Regions from separate parts of the Paenibacillus sp. JT31N7 genome, predicted to be linked through region 3. Evidence: riboswitches for the same ligand, from Rfam matches in the RefSeq annotation. Region 3 holds a riboswitch; each other region holds the start of a gene.
The links. Region 3 has a riboswitch for cyclic di-AMP ahead of AC58P5_RS23695 (hypothetical protein). Riboswitches for the same ligand answer to the same signal wherever they lie in the genome.

Region 1: another riboswitch for cyclic di-AMP. It lies ahead of AC58P5_RS09425 (TrkH family potassium uptake protein); the one in region 3 lies ahead of AC58P5_RS23695 (hypothetical protein).
Region 2: another riboswitch for cyclic di-AMP. It lies ahead of AC58P5_RS26860 (resuscitation-promoting factor); the one in region 3 lies ahead of AC58P5_RS23695 (hypothetical protein).

Annotation. Positions count from the first base shown of each region.
Region 1 covers NZ_JCAUAT010000001.1:2,089,217-2,093,949, forward strand. Annotated here, with positions in the region: gene AC58P5_RS09415 (cation:proton antiporter) at 1-349, opposite strand, end outside; gene AC58P5_RS09420 (potassium channel family protein) at 373-1,035, opposite strand; gene AC58P5_RS09425 (TrkH family potassium uptake protein) at 1,049-2,392, opposite strand; cyclic di-AMP (ydaO/yuaA leader) riboswitch at 2,450-2,599, opposite strand; gene AC58P5_RS09430 (CPBP family intramembrane glutamic endopeptidase) at 2,779-4,437, shown strand; gene uvrC (excinuclease ABC subunit UvrC) at 4,705-4,733, opposite strand, start outside.
Region 2 covers NZ_JCAUAT010000011.1:46,700-51,432, forward strand. Annotated here, with positions in the region: gene rsmA (16S rRNA (adenine(1518)-N(6)/adenine(1519)-N(6))-dimethyltransferase RsmA) at 1-614, opposite strand, end outside; gene rnmV (ribonuclease M5) at 663-1,208, opposite strand; gene AC58P5_RS26860 (resuscitation-promoting factor) at 1,315-2,436, opposite strand; cyclic di-AMP (ydaO/yuaA leader) riboswitch at 2,721-2,915, opposite strand; gene AC58P5_RS26865 (ABC transporter ATP-binding protein) at 3,204-3,947, shown strand; gene AC58P5_RS26870 (ABC transporter permease) at 3,944-4,733, shown strand, end outside.
Region 3 covers NZ_JCAUAT010000007.1:63,927-68,659, forward strand. Annotated here, with positions in the region: gene kdpA (potassium-transporting ATPase subunit KdpA) at 1-1,336, opposite strand, end outside; gene kdpF (K(+)-transporting ATPase subunit F) at 1,397-1,474, opposite strand; gene AC58P5_RS23695 (hypothetical protein) at 1,662-2,102, opposite strand; cyclic di-AMP (ydaO/yuaA leader) riboswitch at 2,220-2,399, opposite strand; cyclic di-AMP (ydaO/yuaA leader) riboswitch at 2,508-2,701, opposite strand; gene AC58P5_RS23700 (carbon starvation CstA family protein) at 2,964-4,733, shown strand, end outside.

The DNA of each region.
Region 1 (4,733 bases), on a different contig from region 3:
ACCAGTGGGAAGCGGCCGCGACCGCCCCGCACGTAAGAATGACGCCCGGTATGCTTAGCAGCGTGACGGAGATCCAGACATGCTTCAGTCCGCTCAGCCGGATATTGCGCCCTCCGTCGAACAAAATGAGCGTGGAGCCTACGACGAGGATGAACTGGTTGGTCAGCGAACTGCTCGGTTCGGCGATCCAATGAAACGCTTGCCCGAAAATCATCCCGGCGATCAGAAAAAGAGCCACATCGGGCAGGCGGAGCCACCCCGCCAATTTGCCGAACAGCATGCCCAGAACCACAATCAGGATAAATAAATACAGCTCATAGTCAATGAGCTGTGTCAAAGCATTCTCCATGCGATACGCCCCTTTCCCGCTTCCTACCGGATCACGCGGCTCTCAAACGCATCGATTTGCTCCTTCGTGCCGATAACGACCATCACGTCCTGCTCGTGCAGGACATCTTCGGCGGTAGGCGCGATAATCACATCGTCCGCTTTATTGATGGCGACGATACTGCAGCCGTACTTGGCCCGCGGATCGAGTTCTTTGAGGGTCAGGCCGGAAATACGCCGGGAAACGACGAGTTCGGCGATCGTATAGTTTTTGGACAATTCGATGTAATCGAGAAGATTCGGAGACACAAGCTGATGAGCTACGCGCACGCCCATATCCCGCTCCGGGAAAATAATTCGGTCCACGCCGATTTTCTCGAGCACTTTGGCATGCTGATCCGTCAGCGCTTTAGCGACGACCGTTTTGACGCCAAGCTCTTTGAGCAGGATGGCCGCCATGATACTCGCCTGGATGTTGTCCCCGATAGCCACGACGGCACAGTCGAAATTGCGGACGCCGAGCGAGCGGAGGACCTCTTCGTCCGTCGCATCCGCAACTACGGTATGAGTGAGCTTGTCGCTCATCTCGTCCACTTTTTCTTCATCTCTGTCGATGCCCAGCACCTCATGCCCGAGCTGAGTCAATTCTTGGGACAAGCTGGAACCGAAGCGTCCGAGTCCGATAACTGCATATTGAATGGAAGCCATTGTTTGTTTCTCCTTAACCTATCGTGATTTTTCCTTCGGGATAACGATACAGTTCTTTCTCGGCTTTAGGCTGCAGCGCATACGCCAATGTCAGAGGGCCGAGACGTCCGGCGAACATGGTGAGGGCGATCATTACCTTGCCGAACATGGTAAGCTTCGTGGTCAGCCCCAGGGTGAGTCCTACAGTCCCGAATGCCGAGGTCACTTCATACAAAATCATAAGAAACTCGTGATCTTCCGTCGTAGACAGAAGCATGGTAACGAAAATAACCAGGAAGAGTGCAAACATCGTCAGAGTGATCGCCTTCAGGATACGTTCCTTGCCGAGACGGTTGCGGAAGAAGACGATATCTTCTTTTCCCCGTACCATCGCGACGATTGCCCCTACGAGCATCGTAAACGTAGTCGTCTTGATACCGCCCCCGGTAGATCCCGGAGAAGCCCCGATGAACATCAGGATGATCATGAAAAATTGAGTGGCTTGGCGGAGAGAAGCGAGATCAAGCGTGTTCGCCCCCGCCGTACGCGGTGTGACCGATTGAAAGAACGATGCGAGAATCTTGCCGCCGAAGTCCAGCGAACCCAGCGTTTTCGAATTGGAATACTCGAAAATAAAAATAACGAGCGCCCCGGTCACGATCAAAATGCTTGTGGCGCTCAGCACCACCTTGGAGTGAAGGGTCAGCCTCTTCGTTTTCCGGTAATCCATCACATCCGACATCACGATAAAACCGATTCCGCCCAGAACAATGAGCGCCATCGTCACTACATTGGTAATAAAATCGTCGGCGTAAGCGGTCAGCGAGGAGAATGGGCCGGTAATGGGACCGAACAGGTCAAACCCCGCATTGTTGAAAAAGGAAACGGCATGCCAGATGCCGTAGTACAACCCCTTCGGAAACCCGAGATCCATCGACCAGCGGGCGGTAAAAAGGACAGCCGCGATTCCTTCGATGCTCAGCGAGTAGATCAGTACTTTCCGGAAAAGACGGACAATGCCTTCCATGCTGCCCTGGTTCAAGGCTTCCTGAAGCAGCAGCCTTTCGCGGAGCGATATCTTTTTGCGCAGGATGAAGGCAAACAGCGTCGCCATACTCATGAATCCGAGACCGCCGATTTGGATCAGCGAAATGATGACAATTTGCCCGAACATCGTAAAATGCGTCCCGGTGTCTACCACGACCAGACCTGTTACACAGGCAGCCGAGGTGGCCGTAAAGAGGGCGTCGATGAACGGAAGCGGCAGCCCGTCCGTTGACGAGACCGGCAGCATCAGCAGGCCGGAGCCGACGAGAATAATGAGCGCAAACCCGAGAACGAGAATCTGCGGCGGCGTAAATCTCGACTTTTTCAACACATAATTTCCTCCTATATGAAGCACAAAAAAGACACTGGAAACCCACTGCCTTTCGGTTATGGTTCCTGCTGTCGCCTACGAGGTTAGCTGACGGATTCGGATGTACAGGCCACCCTATTTACCCTGCCCTATTCAGGCACAAGCGGTAAAATTCACCCCAAAGTATGGTTCCCCCGTTTTCCTGCGGAAATTCGGCGTATGAAGTTGCGCGAAGAAATGAATCCTCCGCATTATATATCTGTTATTAAACAAGCACAAAGCTCTTTTAACCGGATTTTACGGGGGGAAACATAGACAATCTTCCTGCAGCTAACTGGGAGTCACGAATTGGCATCCTTACGCAAACTGTGATACGGTTAAAAAAACGATCGGAGAAGGAGCTGACCATGAAAAAATACGGTCTGGATAAACCGCTGCTGCTTCTCGCCCTGACCGGATTCCTTCTATATGCAGCCGTAGTTTTCATCTATAATACCGGGGCCGCTCCAGCCGATTCCGATCCTTACGAAACGCCTGCCTCCATTACGAAAGAACAAGCCGCGGAGGCAGCGGTCGCATGGCTGCGGCAAAGGCTGGGTGCCGATACCGAAACCGGTACCGGAGGCGTTACGGCCGGCGGGTCTCCCGGCACTTTCGTCAGCTACCAGTCGGAGAAGGAACTCAGCGGTTATCTCACCAAAGAGAAGCTTCAAACTTTGTATGACAAAAGCTACGCCGGCCGGGTGCCCGTCGATTACTACCGGGTGGAAGTCGCCGAGGCTCCCCCCTCGGTCCGGAAGTGGATCATCGATATCCATATGACCACGAAAGCCGTAATCGGCTGGTCCGGCATCGGCGGCGAAGCCCAGGCCGCCGTGTCCGCGGCGGATGCGGAAAAGGCCGCTCGGGAAGCGATAGCCCGGCAGGGATACGAAGAGGCGGAGTTCAAGCGAATCAGCCCTCCGGCCGCCAAGTCCGGCCTGTTGCTGTTCGAGCGGGAGAAAGAACCTATCGGGGACGCTAGACTGACGATCGGCGTGAAGCTGGACGGAACCTCCGTTTCCTCGTTCACCCAGTCGTTCCGGCTCCCCGCCGCTTTCACGTCTTGGCTGGAGCACCAGGAGGATACCGCCTCCATGTGGACCCGCATCAGCTTGTGGGGGAACGGCCTGATGGCTCTGATTGCCCTCGGTTATACCGTCCTTAAATGGAGGACGGTCGATTTTTCCCGGGGCGTCCTGCTAACGGCCGTGTATGCCGTGATCTACGTCATGAACAACATCAACATGTATCCGGCTTACAAAGCCGGCAGCACGCTGACGAGAAGCGGCCAGGAAGCGATGCTTTCGATCGGGCTGATCAACTTCGTTACGCTGCTGATGGCCGCCGCCGTCTACTTCTCTTTCACGGCGGGCGAAGCCTTGTGGAGACGCGAAGGAAAGTCCGTCATGCCCCGCTGGCGCGAAGCCGACTTCGGTTCGCGCGTAACCCGCAGCATGGTGCAGGGGTATCTGCTCTGCCTGTTCCTGCTCGGCCTCCAGCAGGTGCTGTTCCTAGTGGCGGAGAAAGGCTTCGGCGTCTGGTCGGTGAACGACCCGATGTCCTCTCCCCGCAACATGCTGCAGCCCGCTTTGCTTCCGCTGATGGCTTGGGCCGCGGGCATCTCCGAGGAGGCCACCTTCCGGCTGCTCGGCATCGCTCTGTTCAGCAGGCTGCTCAAGTTCAAATGGCTGGCCGTGCTTCTGCCCAGCCTCATCTGGGCGGCGGGACACACCGCCTACCCGATCTACCCGGTGTATACGAGGCTGATCGAAGTCACGGTGCTCGGCCTCGTGTTCGGTTACGCCTTCCTGCGGTACGGCTTCCTGACCGCCCTGTTCGCCCATACGGCCATGGACAGCATCCTTATGGGCTTGTCCCTTCTCACGGGCCAAGGACTGGCAGCAAGCACGCCTGCGCTCGGCCTGCTGTATATGGCGCTGCCAGCCGCCGTCGCCCTTGCGGTTTCCTGGCTCCACAAGCTGAGATTTGTGAGCGGAGGCAGGCAGAACCGGCGGCCCGTCTAGATGGGCGGCGGTTTTGTCTGAAGCGCCGGCAGTGAACCCGCCCGTCCGCCTGCCTGCAGCTAGCCGCCCGAAGGCTTTTGATATCCCGGCGCAGACACGGACCATATGATTGCGCCCTGTCATGCGGCGCCTCGCCACGCGGTGCGAAACGATTCGTCACGGTGCAGCATGGCCTAACAGCATGGTGTCAAGACCCGGCAACCGGCGGAAATGCAAACCACCGCCGACCTTGCGCCGCATAACATGCACAAAACAAGAGGAACCGTCTCAAATGGACGGTTCCTCTTGTTCTTGTT
Region 2 (4,733 bases), on a different contig from region 3:
GTACGCGGAACGATCGTAACCAGTTCCGCTTCGCAATAGAATTGTACGGCGATGCTGAGGCTGCCGTACTCCTTGCCGCCCGGCTTGGCCGCCATCCGGTCCGCCACTTCCTTCTGGATCATCACGACGATGTTTTCGAGCGGAAGCTTCTCTTCGAGCAGCTTCATGATGATCGGCGTCGTGATGTAATACGGAAGGTTGGCGACGACACTGATTCCGGACAAGCCGGAGAATTTCTCCTCGATCAGCTGCCTCAGATCGAGCTTCAACACGTCGCCGTGGACGACCTCGGCCGTCGGATAGGGCGTCAGCGTCTCCCGCAGGATGGGGAGCAGACGCTGGTCGATCTCCACTGCGACGACGCGGCCGGCTTCCTTCGCCAGCTGCTGGGTCAGAGCGCCGATTCCGGGCCCGATCTCCAGCGCCCCCTTCTCGGGAGTAAGCTCCGCCGCGGAAATGATATTGCGCAGAATGTTGCCGTCCGTAAGAAAGTTCTGTCCCAGACTTTTTTTGAGCACCAGATTGTGCCGGTTTAGAATATCTTTGGTGCGTTTGGGCGTTGCCACATCTTCAGAAGCAAAGGACGGGCCGCTGCCTTGTTCATTTAAGTTCATAGTCATCCTCCAAACTTCCGTTCCTGACGAAAGCTGCCTGTACGTAAATTATTGATCCGGACGGTCCAGCTGCTCTATGGCAGCCTCGAACTCTTCCCGGGAAATTTGAAAAGCGGCGCAGCGCTTGTAAAACTGCTTACCATTACAATACCCGATTCCGAGCTTTTTTCCTACTTCCAGCCGTCTGGCCGCGGCATCGGGATGAACAACGAGGCCGGCGGCAATCAGATCTTCCCATGTCAGCAAAGACACGACACCTTCATATTCGGTCTTTACGTTCGCCAGAGCGGACCGTATAGCCTCCGGTGTCGCGTTCTCGACTCCGATGTCGCCGCGCTTCTCCGCAAGTTCCTGGGGAAGAAAAGCGTGCTTGCAGCCGGGGACCTTGCCTGAAATGATTTTACGGATGCGCTCTCCCGCATGATCCGGATCCGTGAAGACAATGACCCCTCGGCGCTCCTGGGCCAGCCGGATGCGGTCCAGAATGGCCCGGTTGATTGCCGATCCTCCCGTTTCGATCGTATCCGCTTCAACCGCCCGCTTGATGGCGGTAGTATCGTCTTTTCCTTCGACAACAATGATTTCTTTGATCATCTTCTTTATCCTCTCTTAAGCGCACAAAAAGAAGAGGGTGTCCCTCTTCTTTTTGCATACAGTTTGTTACCGGTTTGTAAATCTTCGTTTCAGGTAACATGTTATCCTAATCTTGTGTCGGTTTATTCGGACCGATGACATAAACGGTATATCCCCGTTTCACACCGAAAGTCTTGGCATAACTCATGCTGTCGAAATATACGTCCATTTTCTGGCCTTTAATAGCACCGCCCGTATCTTCTGCACGGCGGTATCCGATGCCTTCAATGTACACCCACCAGCCTAACGGCACGACTGATGTATCTACGGCAATCGTCTGGCCTTGCACTGGTTTCGTTCCACTGGCGGTCCGGTTACCAACGCCCGGCTCTTGGGAAGAGTATGCGGTCAAGGTAACGTTCTTTAATATTTTCTTCGCGTCTATGTCGGTACCTGCTTTAGTTACCTGCTTAGGCTTAACCGGTTCGGATGCGGCTGCCACCGTAACGACCGGATTTTTTGTGCCTACAGCCACAATCTTATCCACACTGGCGTTTTTGACTGCTTGATCGATAACCTGCTCGGATACGAGTTTTCCGTTTTCGAAAATCTTCTCTTTCTTTTTGACCAATACGCCTTCCTGGCCTTCCTGTACGACCTGCTCTTTGCCTTTCAGCAGATCCTCATTGGATTTCTTGACCACACTGAATGCGATGGGCTCCGAAATTTCTTCCGTTTCTTTCTTCACCCGGACAACTTCGATAGCCGCATTGGCTGAAAGCTCCGTGTCTTTGGCCGGAGTCACTTTGTCGTGCTCTCCCAGCGAAATATTTGAATCTTGCAGAACTTCATCTACCGTTTTCGCAGTGGTATGCACAGTTTGTGTCTGCCCGTCGGCAGTTAGCTGCACGGGTGATGCATGATCGATGACAATCTTCTGACCGTCTTGAATCTTGCCGTCCAGCGGCATAGATATCTGATCGTGCTCACCGATTGTAATGGCTTGTTCATCCAGTAGGCGTTGCAGGACCCATTGTCTTGTTTCCACAACGGTTTCTCGTCCGTTTACCACCAATGATACGCTTTTACCAGCCGTACCGTATAACAACACCAAAAACATGAAAGTCAAAGCGAATGAAATGATAGCTGCAAGGATGATCATACGCAAGTTTTCATGCTTCCATCGCAATGCGAAGGACATGCTGGATGATCGCTTAACATGGGTCTCTGGTTGCGAGATATTGCCCACTTCTTCGGTCCTCCTTCAAAGCCTCGCCTCTGTGATACGCATGATGATTGGACGCGACTTAGGTTTATTTGGTGGTTCCTAACGGAACCCTTGCAATTGGCTACTTTCCCGCCGGCTGACCGGTTGCTCTCAGTCTCACGGGGTCTGCACCACCTCCGCTTGATGTTTACCTGTATGCGGGTCGGATACCCGTCCGATATGGAACAAAAAAGGCCATCGGAAAGAGAAAGCTTCCCGGTGGCCTGTGTGTGAGCGCGACTAAACAGAATGACACGACAGTTGGTTATCTCTCCCGGTACGCTTACGAGGTTAGCTGACGGATTCGGGCCGTGAGAGCTGCCCTACTCGCCGGCGGTGCTGCCTGCACCTGCCATTGAGATTCACCCCAAATTGTTTCCTGTTGTATCGGCCCAAAACTGTTCCGACCTTGACAGCGGTTCCCCCGTTTTCCTTTTACGGAAACTCAGCGTTAAAACTTGGCGTTTATTAAGTTATCATGAAAGTATATTACGCTCAAATATCCAACCTGTAAAGGGGTCATATTCCTTAAAAATAAGCAAATTTAACCAAACCAACGGCATTTATCTAATTATCTTGCAGTCGTTCTCCTTTTTTCTCCCGTTATCTCACTCCTAGTTTCCTCCATTTCCGCCGTTCCGCTTGGGCATTGGGCTTCCAGGCATTTTTTGACTATAATAAAAGATACGGCAATCAGCCCGAAATGGCCGAAAGCCGCAATAACCGATTGAAGAAAAGCAGGTGAAGGCATGGATCCAATTCTTCACATCTCCCGTCTCAGCGGAGGCTATCTGCCCGGAAAACCGATTCTCCGCGATCTCGATATTACAGTCGGACAAGGTGAAATGGTGGGTCTGATCGGACTCAACGGAGCGGGAAAAAGCACGACCATCAAACACATCCTCGGGCTCCTGAAGCCCCAGGAAGGCAGCGTCCGCATCCGTAACCGGACCCTGGAAGAAGACCCGCTGGGATACCGGTCCTCGTATTCTTTCGTACCGGAGTCTCCCGAATTGTACGACGATCTCACGATTGAAGAGCATTTGGAACTGACGGCGATGGCTTACGATATTCCGAAGGAAGTGTACCAGGAACGTTCCGGCCGCCTAATGAGCGAGTTCCAGATGGAGCCTAAGCGCAAAAGCTTCCCGGGCCAGCTTTCCAAAGGGATGAAGCAGAAAGTCATGATCATGAATGCGTTTCTTGTCGAGCCCGCGCTTTATGTCATTGACGAGCCGTTCCTGGGCCTTGACCCGCTGGCGATGCGTTCTCTTCTCGACATTATGGCGGACTTCAAGAGCCGGGGCGCCAGCTTCCTGATCTGTTCTCACATCCTCGCCACGATCGAAAGATACTGCGACCGGTTCGTCGTTCTCCATCAGGGACGGATTCTTGCCCAAGGCACGCTGGAGGAACTGAGACAACAAACCGGGCTGTCCGATGCGACGCTTGACGAGCTGTTCTATGAGCTGGTGCGGAGGAATCCGGCATGAACCACGAAGCAGCCGTTCACAGAGACGGTACGGCCGCAGCAGTCCGGCAGCTGTGGAAGCGGAGATTCGACCATTACCGGCAGGAAACGTCCCGCTACTGGGCTTATGTCGCAAGAAGCCAGTTTTTCGGTTTTCTTTTCCTGATTTTTATCGTTTCTTCTTATTATTACGCAAAAATACTTCAACAGCTTCCGACATCTTTTCCCTATATCTGGATCGTTCTGCTCGTGCTCGTTCCGGCTCTTGCAGCCGGCTCTGTGCGCACGCTCCTAAGGAATGCGGACCGGGTGTTTCTGCTTCCGCTGGAACCCGTTATGAACGTGTTCTTCCGGGCGGCCTTCCGCTACAGTTTAGGGATCCAGGCCGCACGCTCCCTCATTCTGATGCTGATTATTTGGCCTTTGTACAAACACTGCACGGGTACGGAAGGACAGCCTTTGTGGCTGATGGCGATTTTTGTTCTTCTAATAAAAATAGCCAACCTGCTCGGATCGTGGCAGGAAGGCCGTTTTTCATCTCCCGGATGGCGTCTGGTCTCGGCGGGTTACCGCTGGATCTTAAGCGCAGCCGTCGTATTCGCCTTGTTCGGAACGGGTCCGCTTCCGGGCGGGATCGTTCTATTGACTGGACTTGCCGTCTGGATAGCCGTGTACAGGCTTGGGCCCGGACGGCGGGCAATCGGCGTCGCCTGGGATTATCTCATCGACAACGAGCGCAAGCAGCAGTACCGGCTGTACTTGTTTTTTAGCGGCTTCGCCGATGTGCCCCAGCTACCTGTGCGGGTAA
Region 3 (4,733 bases):
TGACGGCTCCTTTGCCAAGCTCCGTCATAAACGCGATCGCCGTCGGAGCCAGAATGATAAGCGGATGCGCCAGAATCGCAACGGCGATCAGTTTCATCTCGCGGGACTCGATTTTGCGACCCAGAAATTCCGGCGTCCGGCCGACCATGAGGCCCGCCAGAAAGACCGCCAGAATCGCGTACATGAGCATATTGACCAGTCCGACTCCGTCGCCGCCGAATACGCAGTTCAGCATCATTTGAGCCAGCGGAACCATTCCGCCCAGCGGGGTGAGCGTATCGTGCATATTGTTGACCGTACCCGTCGTCGCCGCCGTCGTTACCGTGGTGAACAACGCGGACTGCGCTATGCCGAAGCGCACCTCTTTGCCCTCCATACTGCCGATGGACGAGTCCGCGCCAAGGGCGTTCAGGGCGGGGTTGCCGGCCTTTTCCGAGAAGAAGGCGACCGACAGGAAGACCAGGAACAAAGTCATCATCGCGGTGAAAATGACCCAGCCCTGCTTCCGGTTCTTCGCAAACCGTCCGAAGGTATACGTCAAGGAGGCCGGAATGCACCACATGGACAGCATTTCGATTACGTTGGTCAGCGGAGACGGATTTTCAAACGGATGGGAAGAATTCACCCCGAAGAAGCCGCCCCCGTTCGTACCCAAATGCTTGATGGACACAAGCGACGCTACCGGTCCGATGGCGATTTGCTGTTCTCCGCCTTCAAGCGGCTTTGCGGCCAGCGACGGGTCCAGCGTTTGCGGCACTTTCAGGCCGACAAGCAGCAGCGTAACCACGATAGCCAGCGGCAGCAGCAGACGCGTATGTCCTTTTACAAAATCCGCAAAAAAGTTGCCGATGGTGTTGCCTTTAGACGTCAGCCCGCGGATAAACGCAATCGCGACCACGATCCCCGTTACGGCGGACGTGAACATCATCATCATAATGACGGCCATCTGCGAGAAATAGGACAAGCCCGTTTCCCCGCTGTAGTGCTGCAGATTCGTGTTGGTCATAAAGCTGATGATCGTATTGAACGACAGCGTCGCTTCCATATTGTCGATCCCGTTCGGGTTCAAAGGAAGAGCATGCTGCAGGCGAAGGATCAAATACCCGACCGCCACAAGCACAACGTTGGTCAGCACGAGGCTGCCCGCATATCTTTTCCACGTCATGCCGTTCTCGCTGCGGATGCCCGCAAGCTTGTAAATGGGCCGCTCCAGCCAGCCGAACCATTGGTCCGTCCGGTTTTTCTCATTCGAAAAAACATGATAGATATAAGTTCCAAGCGGTTTCACCAGCAGGCAAAGGACCGCGATTACGATTAAAATTTGCACGATCTCCATAGATTCCTATCCTCCTCAAACAACTCCGCGCAAGCAGTTCACCGGCTGCCCGAAGGCGCCTTAAAATTTCTCAGGATGTATGAGCGCGTAAATCAGATACAGAAAAAGCCCAGCCGTAAAAAGCGCGATAATCATCATGAACGGCCGCCTTCCGAGCCTTCCACCACATGGTCACACCAGATCAAAAAACCGTAAAAGATGAAATAAACGACTGCCAGCAGCAGAATCATATAAAGGTCCGTCATGCGTGTCGGCTCCTTTCTTTCCTATTTAAAGGTTCATATTATAGGTTCATTCATTATCGTTCGGTTAGTGAATTTAAACGTTAGCGCAAAACTTCTTCGGGCACTTGGCCCGGTGCTGCTCCAAGCAGGAAAGAGACCTGACGGGTATTCGTATGCACCACATGGTCGGCGCCGAGCGCTTTATAAATCAACCGCGGTGTGGCATTCGTTTTCACCACGAAAATCGTTCCGGTTGTCCAGCTGCGGACCATCTGAAGATACCGGCAGCAGAGCGGCAGGCTGTCTTCGAAAAGATAAACGTCACCGACCGGAAGCCCGGGGACTTCCCAGGCTTCGTGGCGCACGGTATCCACTTCCACGATATGCCGGACTCCCAGCTTCTTCATCCGCTGTCCTTCCGCCGGGTTGTTTACAAGCGCCGCGAAGGGTCTGCGGTAAATATTCAGCAGTTTAATAAAGTTCTCGCCGGTGACATTCGGTGCGGAAACCAACGTATAGGTTTGGATCTTTCTCTCGTCCACTTTTTATCCCTCTTTCATGTTTTGGGCAGCAAAAAAAGAAGCCTGCGGAAGAGGAACTCTTCACGCGGCTTCTTGACGGTCACAGCCTAAAAAGACTATAGCCGAAGCGCGATAGCAGTCGCCTCTCTCGGTACGCTTACGAGGTTAGCTGTCGGATTCGGGCGTGAGAGTCGCCCTACCATGACGGCACGGATGCCGCTTCTGGATTCACCCCATGAGGACCGGGCCGTTAGGCCTGCAGGTCCTCGTTGGTTCCCCCGTTTTCCGCTTCATACGGAAACTCAGCGATAAAAACGCATGTTCATTTATTTGGCACATTTTTCTTTTTCGGATGTTTTTGAACATAACAAAACCACAGCGAAACGAAGTCCCTGTGGTCGATGCCGATCACAAGCTTCTTCAACCCCTCCCGAACTCATGCGCTTACGAGGTTAGCTGTCGGATTCGGGCGGTGAGAGTCGCCCTACCTGACTGCCGGGTCCATGGATTCCGGCGCTTCAGGATTCACCCCTGCAGACATGGCCCCGGCTCTCACACCGGATCAATGCTGCGATGGTTCCCCCGCTTCCCCGGATGGGGAAATTCAGCGAAAGCAAGAAACTGTTTTTTTCAATTGATGGAATGAATATTACACCTCCGTACGTGCTTTGTAAAGATATGGGGAGATTGGTTTTAAACCGATTTAAGCCAAAGAAATCGCCTAATGCGCTTACATTTCCTCTTTTTGTGCGCTAGCTTGTTAATGCGTCGAAAATCTCGCGTTTTTGAAAACGGTTTGGACATCCAGCCTCTTCCCACAACGGAAAAACCTGCTATACTACTTGTAAACGTTCCCATATTAACCAGTTAGGAGGAAAATTTATGAAAAACGGATGGAAATCAATCTTGCTCTGGGGGGTGATTTCCATTGTCGGCGCGTTCGCTTTCGGGCTTGTCGCACTTAATCGCGGAGAAACGATCAATGCCGCCTGGCTCGTCATTGCAGCCGTAAGCTGTTATGCGGTCGCCTACCGGTTCTACAGCCGCTTTCTCGCCCGCAAAGTCTTCGTGCTCGACGACAACCGGAAAACACCCGCAGAGCTGAACAACGACGGCAAGGACTATGTGCCGACGAACAAATGGGTGCTGTTCGGGCACCATTTCGCGGCCATTGCCGGCGCGGGTCCCCTCGTAGGGCCCGTACTTGCCGCCCAGATGGGCTATCTGCCCGGAACGCTGTGGATCATTCTCGGCGTTATTCTGGGAGGCGCCGTCCAGGACTTCGTCATTCTTTTCGCTTCAACACGCAGAAACGGTAAATCGCTCGGCGATATGATCAAGGATGAAATCGGCAAGGTGACGGGTACGATCGCCATGCTTGGCATTCTCGGCATTATGATCATTCTTCTCGCCGTGCTCGGGCTCGTCGTCGTCAAAGCGCTGATCGGCAGCCCGTGGGGCATGTTCACGATTGCCGCCACCATTCCGATCGCCCTCCTGATGGGCGTGTATATGCGCTACATACGGCCCGGCCGCGTCGGGGAAGCGTCCCTCATCGGCGTCATTCTGCTGATTCTGTCCCTCATCGGAGGCAAATTCGTCGCCGAGAGCGCAGCGCTGGCCCCTCTCTTCTCCTTCAGCGGAGAAACCATCGCTCTGATGATGATCGCCTACGGCTTTTTCGCTTCCGTCATGCCGGTCTGGCTGCTTCTCGCTCCCCGCGACTATCTCAGCACGTTCCTGAAAGTCGGAACGATCATCGGCCTCGCGCTCGGCATCATTTTCGTCCTGCCGGATCTGTCCATGCCGGCCACGACCCGGTTCATCGACGGAACCGGACCCGTCTTCGCCGGGAACTTGTTCCCGTTCCTGTTTATCACCATCGCCTGCGGCTCCGTGTCGGGCTTCCATGCGCTGATTTCCTCCGGAACGACGCCCAAAATGCTGGAGCGCGAATCCCACGCGCGTCCGATCGGCTACGGCGCGATGCTGGTCGAATCCTTCGTCGCCATCATGGCGCTGATCGCCGCCTGCATTATCACGCCCGGCACTTACTTCGCGATTAACTCGTCGGCGGCGGCGCTGGGCGGTACCGATGTGGCGACCGCGGCGGCGACCATCACGAACTGGGGCTTCACTATCACGCCGGAACAGTTGACTACGCTGTCCAAAGATATCGGCGAGAGTACCATTCTCTCGCGGACGGGCGGCGCGCCGACCTTCGCCATCGGCATGGCGCAAATCTTGTCCGGCGTGATCGGCGGCAAGACGATGATGGCGTTCTGGTATCACTTCGCCATCCTGTTCGAAGCCCTGTTCATCCTGACGACGATCGACGCGGGCACCCGGGTGGGGCGTTTCCTCATCCAGGATTTGCTCGGTTATGCCAGCAAGTCGCTGGGGGATACCCGGTCCACGGTCGGCAATCTTATCGCTACGGCTCTCTGCGTAGCGGGCTGGGGGTATTTCCTCTACCAAGGCGTTGTGGACCCTCTGGGGGGCATCAACTCCTTGTGGGCGCTCTTCGGCATCGCCAATCAGATGCTGGCCGGCATCGCGCTTGTACTGGGTACGACCATTTTGTTCAAAATGGGCAAAAAGGCGTACGCCTGGGTCACGCTCCTGCCCACGACGTGGCTGCTTATCGTGACC